3 regions of the Streptomyces sp. NPDC059008 genome follow, and region 3 is predicted to be linked to each of the others. Evidence: riboswitches for the same ligand, from Rfam matches in the RefSeq annotation. Region 3 holds a riboswitch; each other region holds the start of a gene.
What was found. A riboswitch is a leader RNA that binds a small molecule or an ion and turns the genes downstream of it on or off. The one in region 3 is predicted to bind cobalamin.
Positions count from the first base shown of each region.

Region 1: linked by a shared signal. The riboswitch ahead of ACFWZH_RS09085 (HoxN/HupN/NixA family nickel/cobalt transporter) and the one ahead of metE (5-methyltetrahydropteroyltriglutamate--homocysteine S-methyltransferase) in region 3 are both predicted to bind cobalamin.
Region 2: linked by a shared signal. The riboswitch ahead of ACFWZH_RS38115 (cobalamin biosynthesis protein) and the one ahead of metE (5-methyltetrahydropteroyltriglutamate--homocysteine S-methyltransferase) in region 3 are both predicted to bind cobalamin.

Region 1 covers NZ_JBHYJC010000004.1:287,770-292,039, reverse strand. The annotation lists gene ACFWZH_RS09100 (hypothetical protein) at 1-283, opposite strand, end outside; gene ACFWZH_RS09095 (MarR family winged helix-turn-helix transcriptional regulator) at 398-988, shown strand; gene ACFWZH_RS09090 (alpha/beta fold hydrolase) at 1,031-1,879, shown strand; cobalamin riboswitch at 2,007-2,222, shown strand; gene ACFWZH_RS09085 (HoxN/HupN/NixA family nickel/cobalt transporter) at 2,253-3,404, shown strand; gene ACFWZH_RS09080 (VOC family protein) at 3,432-3,932, opposite strand.
Region 2 covers NZ_JBHYJC010000077.1:13,286-17,555, forward strand. The annotation lists gene ACFWZH_RS38110 (cobyric acid synthase) at 1-465, opposite strand, end outside; gene ACFWZH_RS38115 (cobalamin biosynthesis protein) at 462-1,448, opposite strand; cobalamin riboswitch at 1,578-1,728, opposite strand; gene ACFWZH_RS38120 (hypothetical protein) at 1,931-2,368, shown strand; gene ACFWZH_RS38125 (caspase family protein) at 2,374-4,270, shown strand, end outside.
Region 3 covers NZ_JBHYJC010000003.1:330,268-334,537, reverse strand. The annotation lists gene aceB (malate synthase A) at 1-337, shown strand, start outside; gene ACFWZH_RS06820 (3-hydroxybutyryl-CoA dehydrogenase) at 334-1,203, shown strand; cobalamin riboswitch at 1,396-1,618, shown strand; gene metE (5-methyltetrahydropteroyltriglutamate--homocysteine S-methyltransferase) at 1,783-4,101, shown strand.

The DNA of each region.
Region 1 (4,270 bases), on a different contig from region 3:
CCGGCAGCGTCGCACCGACCAGGACGGCGTCCCCGAGATCCGCCGCGATCCTTATGTACGCGGCGGTGCGCAGCGCCGGCCCCTCGGGCGCCAGCGCGAGCGCGAGCCCGCTGGCCACCTCCCGCCAGGCCAGCGGGCGCAACGAGACCCGGGTGGCCCGCTCGACCCTTCCCTCACCGTCGACCAGCCCCGAAGGCCGCGCCAGCAGATCGGGCACCGCCGTCACCGCCACCCCGTACACCGCCGTGGCCACCCCGACCGCACGCAACAGACCGACCTTCATCCGCTCTCCCGCTCTCCCTCGCCGACGCCTTCCGCCCTCACCGCCTGCTTCCCCTCAACTCCTTTCCGCATCAAGCCCCTTCCCAAACGACATCATCGATGTCATCATGACATCATGAGTGTCAATGAGGGGGATGCCGCAGAGCATGGCACCGACGCGAACGGCGCTGGAGCGCACAGCTCCACCGCGCGCGACGCCGACAGGGAGGGGACCGACGGACCCCCTCCCGCCGAGGACCTGCTGTACGGCGTCATCAGACGCCTTTGGCCGCTGCACCGGACGGTCGTCCGCGCGGTGGAGCGCGAGCTGACGGACACGGGCATGACCGCCGGTGAACACGCATTGCTGGACGCCCTGCACAGCGAAGGCCCCAGGACCGTGCCGCAGTTGGCCCGCTCCATGGGGCTCGACAGACAGCCGGTGCAGCGCTGGGTGAACCACGCCGCGGAGCTGGGCCTGGTCGTGACGACACCCAACCCCGCACACCGCCGCTCCTCCCTGATCGAGCTCACCGCCGAGGGCACGGCGGCAATACGCGGGATCCAGGAGTTCGAGGCGACGGAGCTGCGACGACGACTGGCCGACCTGCCCGCCGAGGACGTCCGCACGACCCTGCATGTACTCGACCGACTCGGCGAGGAATTCCGGCACCTGGCGAACGGCTCACACGTTCCACCGGAGAATGCCGACATCACCGACAAGTAATGTCAGCACCACGCATCTCACGCGCAAAGGACGGTCCGGAGCATGACCCGAGCAATCACCGACTGGTCCGAGGTCGACAACGGCCTCGTGCCGGTCGACAGCGGCGAGCTGTTCTATGAGACGGCCGGCTCGGGTCCCGCGGTGGTGCTGCTGCACGGCGGCATGCTCGACCAGCACATGTGGGACGAACAGTTCACCTGGCTGGTGAACTCCGGCCTCCGCGCGATCCGCTACGACTTCCGCGGCCACGGCCTGTCCTCCACGGTGGACGGGGACTACGCCAACCACGACGACCTGTGCACGCTCCTGGACGCGCTCGACGCCCCCAGCGCCGTCCTCGTCGGCCTCTCACACGGTTCGCGGGTCGCCCTCGACACCGCGATAGCCCACCCGGACCGGGTGACGGCCCTCGCGCTCGCCTCCCCCGGCATCAGCGGCCGCCCCTTCACCGACCCCTTCGTCCTGGAGCACATCAAGGAGCAGGTCGCGGCCATCGGCGCACCGGACGGCGCGGAGCGCTATGTCGAGCACTTCCTGCGGATGTGGGTGGACGGTCCGCATCGCGAACCATCCGCCGTGCACCCGGGGTTCCGTGAGCGGATGCGCGCCTCGGCCACGGCCAATGTGGAGGTGCATGCCGACGGGCTGGGCGCCGGGATGCCCCTTGAGGTCGGCGCCGCGGACCGTCTCGGCGAGATCCGGGTGCCGACGGTCGTGCTCGACGGCGACCTCGACAGTACGGACATCTCCGCCAACGCCCACGCCATAGCGCTGGCCGTCCCCGGCGCCCGAAGAGTCCGAATACCGGGCGCGGCCCATATGGTCAATCTGGAGAACACCGGGCTCTTCGACCGCGAACTGCATGCCTTTCTCTCGTCCTTGGAGTACTGACCCGGCGCCCCTGGCCCACCGGCCCCGCCGGAGCCCCGGCCCTCCCGGCGACCACCGGCCGTGAGTCCGCTGCCACTGGCCCGCACCTCCACCCGTCCTCCTCGACAGATCCCGCACTCCCCGGCAGATAGAGTGACCGAGCCGTGGTGTTCGGGAAGACCGGTGCCGGACCTTGTGTCCCAGGCCGGAGCGGCCCTCGCCACTGTGATCGGGGAGTTTCCAGCCCTTTCCGTATGCGCATGGCGCGCGTACGGCGCCACTGACCGCAGCCCGCGGCCGGGAAGGCGGGGAGGGACGCGTGCACCCGTAAGCCAGGAGACCGGCCACGGCATCTCACGAAGTGATCCACGAGGTGCTGGAGCGTGACCGCCGGATGGCCCTGTCCACCGATACCCCGAACACCCCTGCCCCCGCCGCGTTCCGGTGGCGCCGGCAGGACACCCTCCGTACCGCCGGTCTGATGGCCGTCATAGCCGGTCTGCACGTCGTCGCCTTCGGCGTGCTCTTCCTGCTCGTCGTCCCGCACCACTACTCCGTGGGCAGCCAGGTCTTCGGCGCCGGACTCGGCATCACCGCCTACACCCTCGGCATGCGGCACGCCTTCGATGCCGACCACATCGCCGCGATCGACAACACCACCCGCAAGTTGATGGCCGACGGCAAGCGGCCGGTCTCGGTGGGCTTCTGGTTCGCGCTCGGCCACTCCAGCGTGGTGGTCGCGATGGCCGCCCTCGTGGCGGGCGGCGCCCAGCTCGCCGGGACCCTGCTCAACGACGAGTCCCGTACCCACCAGATCCTCGGCACCATCGGCACCACGGTCTCGGGGACGTTCCTCTACCTCATCGCCGCCCTCAACCTCATCGCGTTGGCCGGGATCTGGCGGGTCTTCCGCGGTATGCGCGACGGCCGGTACGACGAGGCCGAGCTGGAGCAGCGCCTCGACTCGCGCGGCTTCATGAACCGCTTCCTGGGGCGCTTCACCCGCTCGATCTCCCGCCCCGGCCAGATGTTCCCGCTCGGCTTCCTCTTCGGGCTCGGCTTCGACACCGCGACCGAGGTGACCCTGATGGTGATGGCGGGCAGCGGCGCCGCGGCCGGCCTGCCGTGGTACGCGATCCTGTGCCTGCCGCTGCTGTTCGCCGCCGGGATGAGCCTGTTCGACACCCTCGACGGCACGTTCATGAACTTCGCCTACCAGTGGGCGTTCTCCAACCCGGTGCGCAAGGTCTACTACAACCTCACCATCACCGGACTGTCGATCGCCGTCGCCTTCTTCATCGGCACGATCGAGCTGGTGACCGTGCTGCACGACAAACTCGCCCTCGACGACCCGCTGACCGGCTGGATCTCCAGCCTCGACCTCGACAACGTCGGCTTCATCATCGTCGGCCTGTTCGTCGTGGTGTGGGCCGCGGCGCTGGCGTACTGGCGACTGAGCGGCGTGGAGAAGCGCTGGGCGCAGCGAGCGGAGGCGGCGGACCGGGCGAAGCCCGCAGAGCAGGCGGCACCGGCGTCGGACTCCTGAGGCACGGCGCGCGGGCCGCGCCTCACCTCACGTGGCCGAACCGGCCGCGGCGCCCGTCACCAGATCCGGCCCCCAGCGCCTCAGCGCCACCGCCAGATCCAGCGGCCGCAGCCGGTCCGCCACCTCCGGCCCCGGCCAGTCCTCCCGCGGAACCCGCCACATCACCTCGAACTCGTTGCCGTCCGGGTCCCTGGCGTACAGGGACTTGGAGACGAGGTGGTCGGTGGCGCCGACCAGGGCGCCGCGCTCGCCGAGCCGCGCCTCGGCCGCGGCGAGTTCGCCGAGCGTGCCGACCTCCCAGGCCAGGTGGTACAGCCCGACGCGCCCGGCCTCCGGCCCCGGCGCGTCCGCCCCTACCGCGAACAGCCCCAGGTCGTGATCGTTCAGCGAGCCGGGCGCGCTGAGGAAGGCCGCCCGCCCCGGTATCTCCACATCCACGGTGAGCCCCAGCGCCTCACCGTAGAAAGCCACCGCCCGTGCCACATCCCGGACGTACAACACCGCGTGATTGAGCCGTCGTACGGCCATGAACCCGCTCTCCGATCTCCCACCACGACACCACGTGGCCCATTTACTTGAAACTTCAAACTACTGTGGACGATACACCCCCACACGCCACAAACAACAGCCCCCAGCGGCCCCCGGAGCACCTCCACCCCCGCCACCCCACCGCCCCCGGGCACGAAAACGGCCCCCGACTCAAACGAGCCGGGGGCCGCTGACCTCACGGTCCACCACTACGGGCACCACAGGATCCGAACCTGCGACACCTACTTGCAGGAGAGCCTCTGCTCCCAGGCCGATGCCTCGGGGCGGGCCTCCAGGCCACGGATGTGCTGCCGCCTGGCGACCGGCAGGAGCTCGAA
Region 2 (4,270 bases), on a different contig from region 3:
TCGCAGATTGATCTCGGCGGGGCTGCCGGCGCCCTCGCAGATCACCGCGTCATGGGTGCGCCGCAGCTCGGCCAGGCAGTCGGTCACGGTGCCGAGCAACTGCTCCTGCCGGCCCGCGTGGTAGCCGCGGGCGCTGAGCTCACCGACCGGCTTGCCCAGCAGCACCACCTGACTGCTGCGGTCGCCGCCCGGCTTGAGCAGCACGGGGTTCATCAGCGCGGTCGGCTCCACCCGCGCCGCGGCGGCCTGCATCGCCTGGGCCCGGCCGATCTCCGCGCCCTCGCGCGTGACGAACGAGTTCAGCGACATGTTCTGCGCCTTGAAGGGCGCCACGCGCACGCCCTGGCGCACCAGCCAGCGGCAGATCCCCGCCGTCACCACGCTCTTGCCGGCGTCCGACGTCGTACCGGCCACCAACAGGCCCCCGCCGACGGCCTTGCCGGACGCCCTGCTCCGCCCGTTCAACGGCTCTTCCTCCCGCTCCCGCGGCGCGCCGCCGCACTCCTGTGCCGCACCGCGCCCGCCACCAGCCGCCCCGCCACCGTCGTCGCCAGCGCCAGCGCGCTCACCTTCCGCGACAGCCGTACCGCCCGTTCGATGTCGCCGGCCGCGACCGGCCGCGCCCCGCCGTTGAGCACCGGTCGGTGCTCGACCCGCCCGGCGTACGCCAGCGTGCCGCCCAGCCGTACGCCCAGCGCACCCGCGAACGACGCCTCCACCGGGCCCGCGTTGGGGCTCGGGTGCGCCCCGCCGTCCGCCCGCCAGGCCCGCAGCGCGCCGCGCCGGTCGGGGCCGGCGAGCACCGCCAGCGCGGCGGTCAGCCGGGAGCCGGGCCAGCCGGCGAGGTCGTCGAGCCGGGCCGAGGCCCAGCCGAAGCGCCGGTAACGCGGCGACTTGTGACCCACCATCGCGTCCAGCGTGTTCACCGCCCGGAACGCCACCAGGCCGGGCACCCCGCCGAACGCGCCCCACACCAGGGCGCCCACCACCGCGTCCGAGGTGTTCTCGGCGACCGACTCCACCACCGCGCGGGCCAGCTGCGGCCCGTCCAGCGCCTGCGGATCACGCCCGCACAGATGCGGCAGCCGCTCCCGCGCCACGTCCAGGTCGCCCGCCGTGAGCGCCCCGCCGACGGCCCGTGCCTCCCGGCCCAGCGAGGTGCCGCCCAGCACGGCCCAGACCGTCGCCGCGGTCAGCGCGACCCGGGCGCCGCGGGAGCGTCCCGTGGCGCGCTGCAGCAGGGCGGCCCCGGCGGCCGCACCGCCCGCGCACAGCACGGCGTGTGCCGCTCCGTACCCGCGGTGGTCGCGCCACAGCCGGCGCTCCACGGCGCCCGCCGCCCGGCCGAACGCGGCCACCGGATGGCCGCGCCGCGGATCCGCCGCGATCAGGTCGGCGAGGAAGCCCAGGGCCGCGCCGCACGCGTATCCCGCGTGTTCGCCGCGCATCGGGTCAGACCGCCGTCAGGCCTCGAAGGGGCCCTGCGGGGGCGTGCAGTGGTGCTCTCGAAGGGCGGCCGGGCATGGCGGTATGTCCTCACTCAGGGTCCGCGCCCTGGCTCGACGTGACGGCGACAAGAGTCTCCTGGCTCCCGGATCGGCGTGGCCCCCGGCCTTCCAGTCCTGGTACGCCGTCAGACGTACGCGAGGCGGACCGTGGCCTTCGCTGGAGGAACGCTCCCCGGTGACAGTGGCGGGACCGCGCCGGATTCTCACCGGACTTCCTCATCTGTCGCCGATTGGCTCCGGCAGTCCACCACGCCCCGCGAAGGCCCGTCAACTCAACCTTGACCTGCGACGCAGCCCCGCGGCAGGCGCTGTGGCACGCGCCACAGGGTGGCGGCCGCGTCACAGACGGTTGCCTGTGCCCCTGATCCCACGTCACTATCAGTTGCACGGTGGCGAAGGGGCCGCCGGAAGGGGGCTGGGGGATGCCGGAGAGCGCCGGTCATCACGAGATCCGCATCAGGATCACGGGGACGAACAATCCGCAGCAGGACATCGACGACCTCCAGGTGTGGCTGGAGCGCGAACCCTGGCTGAGCCGCCGGGAACACGCCTGGGAGCAGCGGCCGCGCCCCGCCCACGAAGCGGCCGACACCGACGGTGCCGGCTCGGCCGGTCCCGGCGACATGGCCGTGGGAGTGGATGACCTGATCCTGGTGATCGTCGGCGCGGTCGCCGCCGAGGTCACCAAGGGGCTGGGCATCGCCCTGCGGGAGTGGCTGCGGCGCCGCAAGGAGGAGCGGGCCGAGGGCGAGGCGCCCGCCGTCGACGCCGGCACGGGCGGTGAGCTGCGGCCGGTCGGCGACACCGAACGCCCCGATCCGGGCGGACCGACGCGCGGGGGCGGCACCGGCGAGGGCTGACCCGGATGTCCGAATACGACGCGCGGGGAAAGATCAACCGGGCGCTGCTGGTCTGTGTCCACGACTACACCACGCTGACCGGCCTGCCCGCGGTGGAGGACAACGCCCCCGAGCTGCGGCGGGCACTGACCGCCACCGACCTGTTCACCGCCGACGAGGTCACGGTCTGCCGCCCCACGGAGCCCTGGGAGCTGGGGCAGGCCCTCAAGACCGCCGCCGACGAGGCGCGCGGTCTGCTGCTGGTGCACTTCTCCGGCCACGGCCGGGTCCGCAGCGACGGCGGCGATCTGCAGCTGATGGTCGGCGCCTCGGTGCCCCGGCAGAGCCACACCACCGTCTCCTGGCAGGACACGGTGCTCTCCTGCCTCGACAACGCACGGGCCGAGCGCATCGTGATCGTCCTGGAGTGCTGCTACGCCGGCAACGCCGACGGGGCCTTCCACTCCCTGCGCAAGCCCATGTCGCTGCTGATGGCCGCCCAGCCCAACCGCCGGATCTTCAGCGGCGACGAACCGGCCGGCGGCAGCCTCTTCACCCGCGCCATGGTGGAGATCCTCGAACACGGCCTCCCCGGCCGACGCTTCGTCGCCTTCGAGGACCTCGTACGGGAGCTGCGCACCCGGCTCGCCGACGAGCGGACCCCGATGGGCGACGTCTGGGAGCCGCGCTCCGCGAAGCAGAACACCCTCGACGACGTCGTCCTGTCCTTCGCCACCCCCGAGGTCCGGCTGCCGACGCCGCCGCGGGTCCGCTTACGCCGCTGGTTCAACCAGCACCTCCGGCGCCGGCTGCGGCTCCTGCTCGTGCTGGGCGGCGTCCTCGCGCTCACCGCCGCCACCCTGGTCACCCTGCACGCGCTGCGCCCGCCGCCGGACTGCCCGCCCGCCCTCGAACTGCGGCTGCTCACCGCCCCGGAGGCCGAGCCCACCCTGCGCCAGGCCGCCTTCGGCTACGAGATGTCCGAGCTCAACACCCGCCCGCTGCACGGCGAGGACGATCTGCCCGCGGGCTGCCGGCGCGCCCAGATCACCGTCTACTCCGCCGCCAAGGACCAGGTCGACCAGGGCTTCGCCGCCGCCGACCGCTGGCAGGGCCAGGCCCAGGGCACCGGCAAGGACCTCAAGGACACCAAGGGCACCGACCCCCTCCACCGGCCGGGACCCCAACCCGACCTGTGGGTCCCCGAATCCACCGCCGACTATGAGGAGGCCCGTCGCGGTATGCCGCCCACCGGATCCCCCGCGACCCTGCACAACACCGGCCCGGTCGCCTACAGCCCGCTGGTCGTCGGCATCCCGGCCACCGAACGGCTCACCGACGTCGAACCCGTCGGCGCCTCCTGGCAGGAACTGCTCACCGGCACCGACAGCGCACACCGCGATCTGCGGCTGCTGCGCCCCAGCCCCGTGCTCTCCGGCACCGGACTGCTGCACACCATCGGCCTCTACCTCGCCAACGACGGCTCGCACATCGACTCGTCCGGCGCCCCCGACCCCGCCCTCGCCGAGAGCGCCGAGCAGCGGCTCTCCGCCCCGGGCAGCCAGTACGCCGGCAGCACCGAACTGCTGTGCTCGCTGCGCCCCGACGCCGCCGGGGGCACCCCCGGCACCGGCCGCGGCGCCCGCTCGGCGCCGCTGGTCTCCGAGAAGTCCCTCGCCGACTTCAACCTCGGCCACGCCATCGGCGGCTGCCCCGCCCTGGGCTCCGCGCCGCCCCCGGGCGACCGCTACGCCGCCTACTACCCCAAGAACGTCCCGGCCCTGGACCACCCGCTGATCCGGGTCGACTGGCACGGCGCCGGGGACGCCGCCCCCCGGCAGGCCGCGGCCGACCGCTTCGCCGACTGGCTGCGCGCCCCGGACGGCGGACAGCGCGTCCTCACCGAGCACGGCTACCGCGCGG
Region 3 (4,270 bases):
ACGTGCCAACGTCGCCGTCGCCCTGCGCTACTTCGCCGCCTGGCTGCGCGGTCAGGGCGCGGTCGCCCTGTACGGCCTGATGGAGGACGCCGCCACCGCCGAGATCGCCCGCGTGCAGATCTGGCAGTGGCTGCGCCACCGGGTCGTCGACCGCGAGACGGTCCTGCGGCTGCTCGACGAGGAGCTCGCCGCGCTCGGCGCCGAGTACCCGTGGGCGGACCTCGACGCGGTGCGGGACCTGTTCGAACGCAACGCGCTGGCCCGCGAGTTGCCGAGCTTCTTCACCCCGGACGCCTACTCCCGCCACCTCGTGCGGAACGCGGAGACCCGGTCATGAGCGCGGGTATCCAGCGCGTCGGGGTGGTCGGCGGCGGTCAGATGGGCGCGGGCATCGCCGAGGTGTGCGCACGGGCCGGTCTCGACACGGTGGTCTGTGAGGCCGACGCCACGGCCGCCCGCGCCGCACGGGAGCGGGTGGCCGCCTCGCTGGACCGCGCCGTCCAGCGGGGGAAGCTGGAGCCGGCCGCGGCCCGGCAGGCCCTCGACCGCCTGCTCTTCACCGGCAGCCTGGCGGACCTGGCCGACCGTCAGCTGGTCATCGAGGCCGTCGTCGAGAACGCCGACGCCAAGACGGAGGTGTTCGCCGCGCTCTACAAGATCGTCGAGGATCCCGGGGCGGTGCTGGCGACCAACACCTCCTCCCTCCCCGTCATGCGCCTGGGCATGGCCACCGGCCGCGCCGACCGGGTCGTGGGACTGCACTTCTTCAACCCCGTCCCGGTGCTGCCGCTGGTGGAGATCGTGACCTCCCTGCACACGGCCCCGGAAACGGTCTCCCTCGTGGCGGACTTCGCCACCGGCGTCCTGGGCAAGACGGTCGTCCGCTCCCAGGACCGGGCCGGCTTCGTCGTCAACGCGCTGCTCGTCCCGTATCTGCTGGCGGCGATCCGTATGGCGGAGTCGGGCTTCGCCACCGCCGCGGACATCGACACCGGCATGGAGCTGGGCTGCGCCCACCCCATGGGGCCACTCAGGCTCGCGGACCTGATCGGGCTGGACACCGTCGCCTCGATCGCCGAGTCGCTCTACGACGAGTTCAAGGAACCCCTCTACGCCCCTCCCCCGCTGCTCCAACGGATGGTCGAGGCGGGGCTGCTGGGCCGCAAGACCGGCCGGGGGTTCCACCAGTACGACCAGAACTGAAGGGTCTGGTCGGTCCGGGCTGAGGGGCCCGGACCGCACCGCCGGTGGAGGGACCGGCGGCTGCTCACAGGAGGGCGGGAAACGCATGTGCGGCGTTTCCCGCCCTCGTCGTGCTTCACACCTGTCGACCGCGTGTCCCACCTCACCTTCCGAATGATCGACCTGGACGTACCGCATCGCCGGACGGCCCTTAGGCTGACCAGTGCAGCTGGTTCGCCCCGTCCGCCAGGCGGGATGCGTCGCAAGAGGGAACCCGGTGGGAATCCGGGACTGCCCCGCAGCGGTGAGCGGGAACGACCGCCGTCATACGCACTGGGTCCGACGAGAGGACCTGGGAAGCGACGGCCATTAGGTGTCCTCCCCCGTGAGGACGTGCCCGCGAGTCCGAAGACCTGCCATCTGCCCGGGTGCGAACCACTCGCATCCGGATATCCCGGTGACCTCGAGGGCGGGTCGGCGTACACACCAGGCGGAGGACCGCGCCATGCCGCGCGAGGTCGTACCGCACGGTGCGTCACCCCTTCGCGCCTTCGTCCCGTCGCCGGGATCTCAGGGATTCGTCTCGCGAAGGAGATCTCCGTGAACACCAAGTCCGCAGCCGCGGCAGCACGGGCCACCGTGTACGGCTACCCGCGTCAGGGCCCGGACCGGGAACTGAAGAAGTCGATCGAGGGCTACTGGAAGGGCCGCGTCACCGCCGACGCCCTCCGCGCCACCGCCGCCGAACTGCGCCGCACCACCTGGCAGCAGCTGGCCGGGGCCGGCCTCGACGAGGTCCCGACCGGCGACTTCTCGTACTACGACCACGTCCTGGACACCACCGTCATGGTCGGCGCGATCCCCGACCGCCACCGGGCCGCCGTCGCGGCCGATCCGCTCGACGGCTACTTCGCCATGGCGCGAGGCACGCAGGATGTCGCACCGCTGGAGATGACCAAGTGGTTCGACACCAACTACCACTACCTGGTGCCCGAGTTGGGTCCTGACACGACGTTCACCGCCGACTCCGCCAAGCAGGTCGCCGAGCTGACCGAGGCCCTGGCACTGGGTCTGACGGCCCGGCCCGTCCTGGTCGGTCCCGTCACCTATCTGCTGCTGGCCAAGCCCGCGCCCGGCGTGGCCGCCGGCTTCGACCCGCTGACCCTCCTGGACCGCCTGCTGCCCGTGTACGCCGAGGTCCTCGCCGACCTGCGCGCCGCCGGCGCCGAGTGGGTGCAGCTGGACGAGCCCGCCCTCGTCCAGGACCGCACCCCGGCCGAGCTCCACACCGCCGCCCGCGCCTACCGCGAACTCGGCGCCCTCACCGACCGGCCCAAGCTGCTCGTCGCCTCCTACTTCGACCGCCTGGGCGACGCCCTGCCCGTGCTGGCCAAGGCCCCGGTCGAGGGGCTCGCACTGGACTTCACCGAGGCCGCCGCCGCCAACCTGGACGCCCTCGCGGCCGTCGGCGGACTGCCGGGCAAGCGACTGGTCGCCGGCGTCGTCAACGGCCGCAACATCTGGGTCAACGACCTGGAGAAGTCCCTCGCCACGCTCGGCACCCTCCTCGGCCTGGCCGACCGGGTCGATGTGTCGGCCTCCTGCTCCCTGCTGCACGTCCCCCTCGACGCGGCGGCCGAGCGGGACATCGAACCGCAGGTCCTGCGCTGGCTCGCGTTCGCCCGGCAGAAGACGGCCGAGATCGTCACCCTCGCCACGGGCCTGACCCGCGGTACCGGCGCCATCACCGCCCAACTGGCCACGACCCGGGCGGCCCTGGCTTCCCGGGCCAACTCCCCCCTCACCCACGACCCGGCCGTCCGCGCCCGGTCCGGCGCGATCACCGAGAGCGACGCCCGCCGCTCGCAGCCCTACGCCGAACGGACCACGGCCCAACGCGCCCACCTCCGCCTGCCGCTGCTGCCGACCACGACCATCGGCTCCTTCCCGCAGACCGGCGAACTGCGCACCGCACGGGCCGACCTGCGCGCGGGCCGGATCGACACGGCCGGGTACGAGGAGCGGATCAAGGCCGAGATCCGGGAGGTGCTCGCCTTCCAGGAGAAGGCCGGTCTGGACGTCCTCGTCCATGGCGAGGCCGAACGCAACGACATGGTCCAGTACTTCGCCGAGCAGCTCATCGGCTACCTCGCCACGCAGCACGGCTGGGTCCAGTCCTACGGCACCCGCTACGTCCGCCCGCCGATCCTGGCCGGCGACATCTCCCGCCCCGAGCCGATGACGGTGCGCTGGACGGCCTACGCCCAGTCCCTCACCGACCGTCCGGTCAAGGGCATGCTGACCGGCCCGGTCACCATGCTCGCCTGGTCCTTCGTCCGCGACGACCAACCCCTGGGCGACACCGCCCGCCAGGTCGCCCTGGCCCTGCGCGACGAGGTCGGCGACCTGGAGGCGGCCGGCACGTCCGTCATCCAGGTGGACGAGCCGGCGCTGCGCGAGACCCTGCCGCTGCGCACCGCCGACCGGCCCGCCTACCTGGCCTGGGCCACGGAGGCGTTCCGGATCACCACCAGCGGCGTCCGCCCGGACACCCAGATCCACACCCACATGTGCTACGCCGAGTTCGGCGACATCGTCCAGGCCATCGACGACCTCGACGCCGACGTCATCAGCCTGGAGGCCGCCCGCTCCCACATGCAGGTCGCCCGTGAACTGGCCGCCCACGGCTACCCGCGCGAGGCCGGGCCCGGCGTGTACGACATCCACTCGCCGCGCGTGCCCAGTTCGCAGGAGGCGGCCGAACTGCTGCGCACCGGCCTGAAGGCCATCCCCGCCGAGCGGCTGTGGGTGAACCCGGACTGCGGTCTGAAGACCCGGGGCTGGCCCGAGACCCGGGCTTCCCTGGAGAACCTGGTGGCCGCGGCCCGCACCGTCCGCGGCGAGCTGCCCGCGTCCTGACCGGACGGCTCCCGAGGGGCCGGGGCCACCAGCGCCCCGGCCCCGACGCCGAGATGCGGGCGGCGTCTCCAGGTGCCTCGGCCGAGCACGGGAACGGCGATGCACCCGTCGCCCGCAACCGATCGGGCGCAGATCCCCTCTCTCAGGGAAAGGCCGTCAAGGGGGAAGC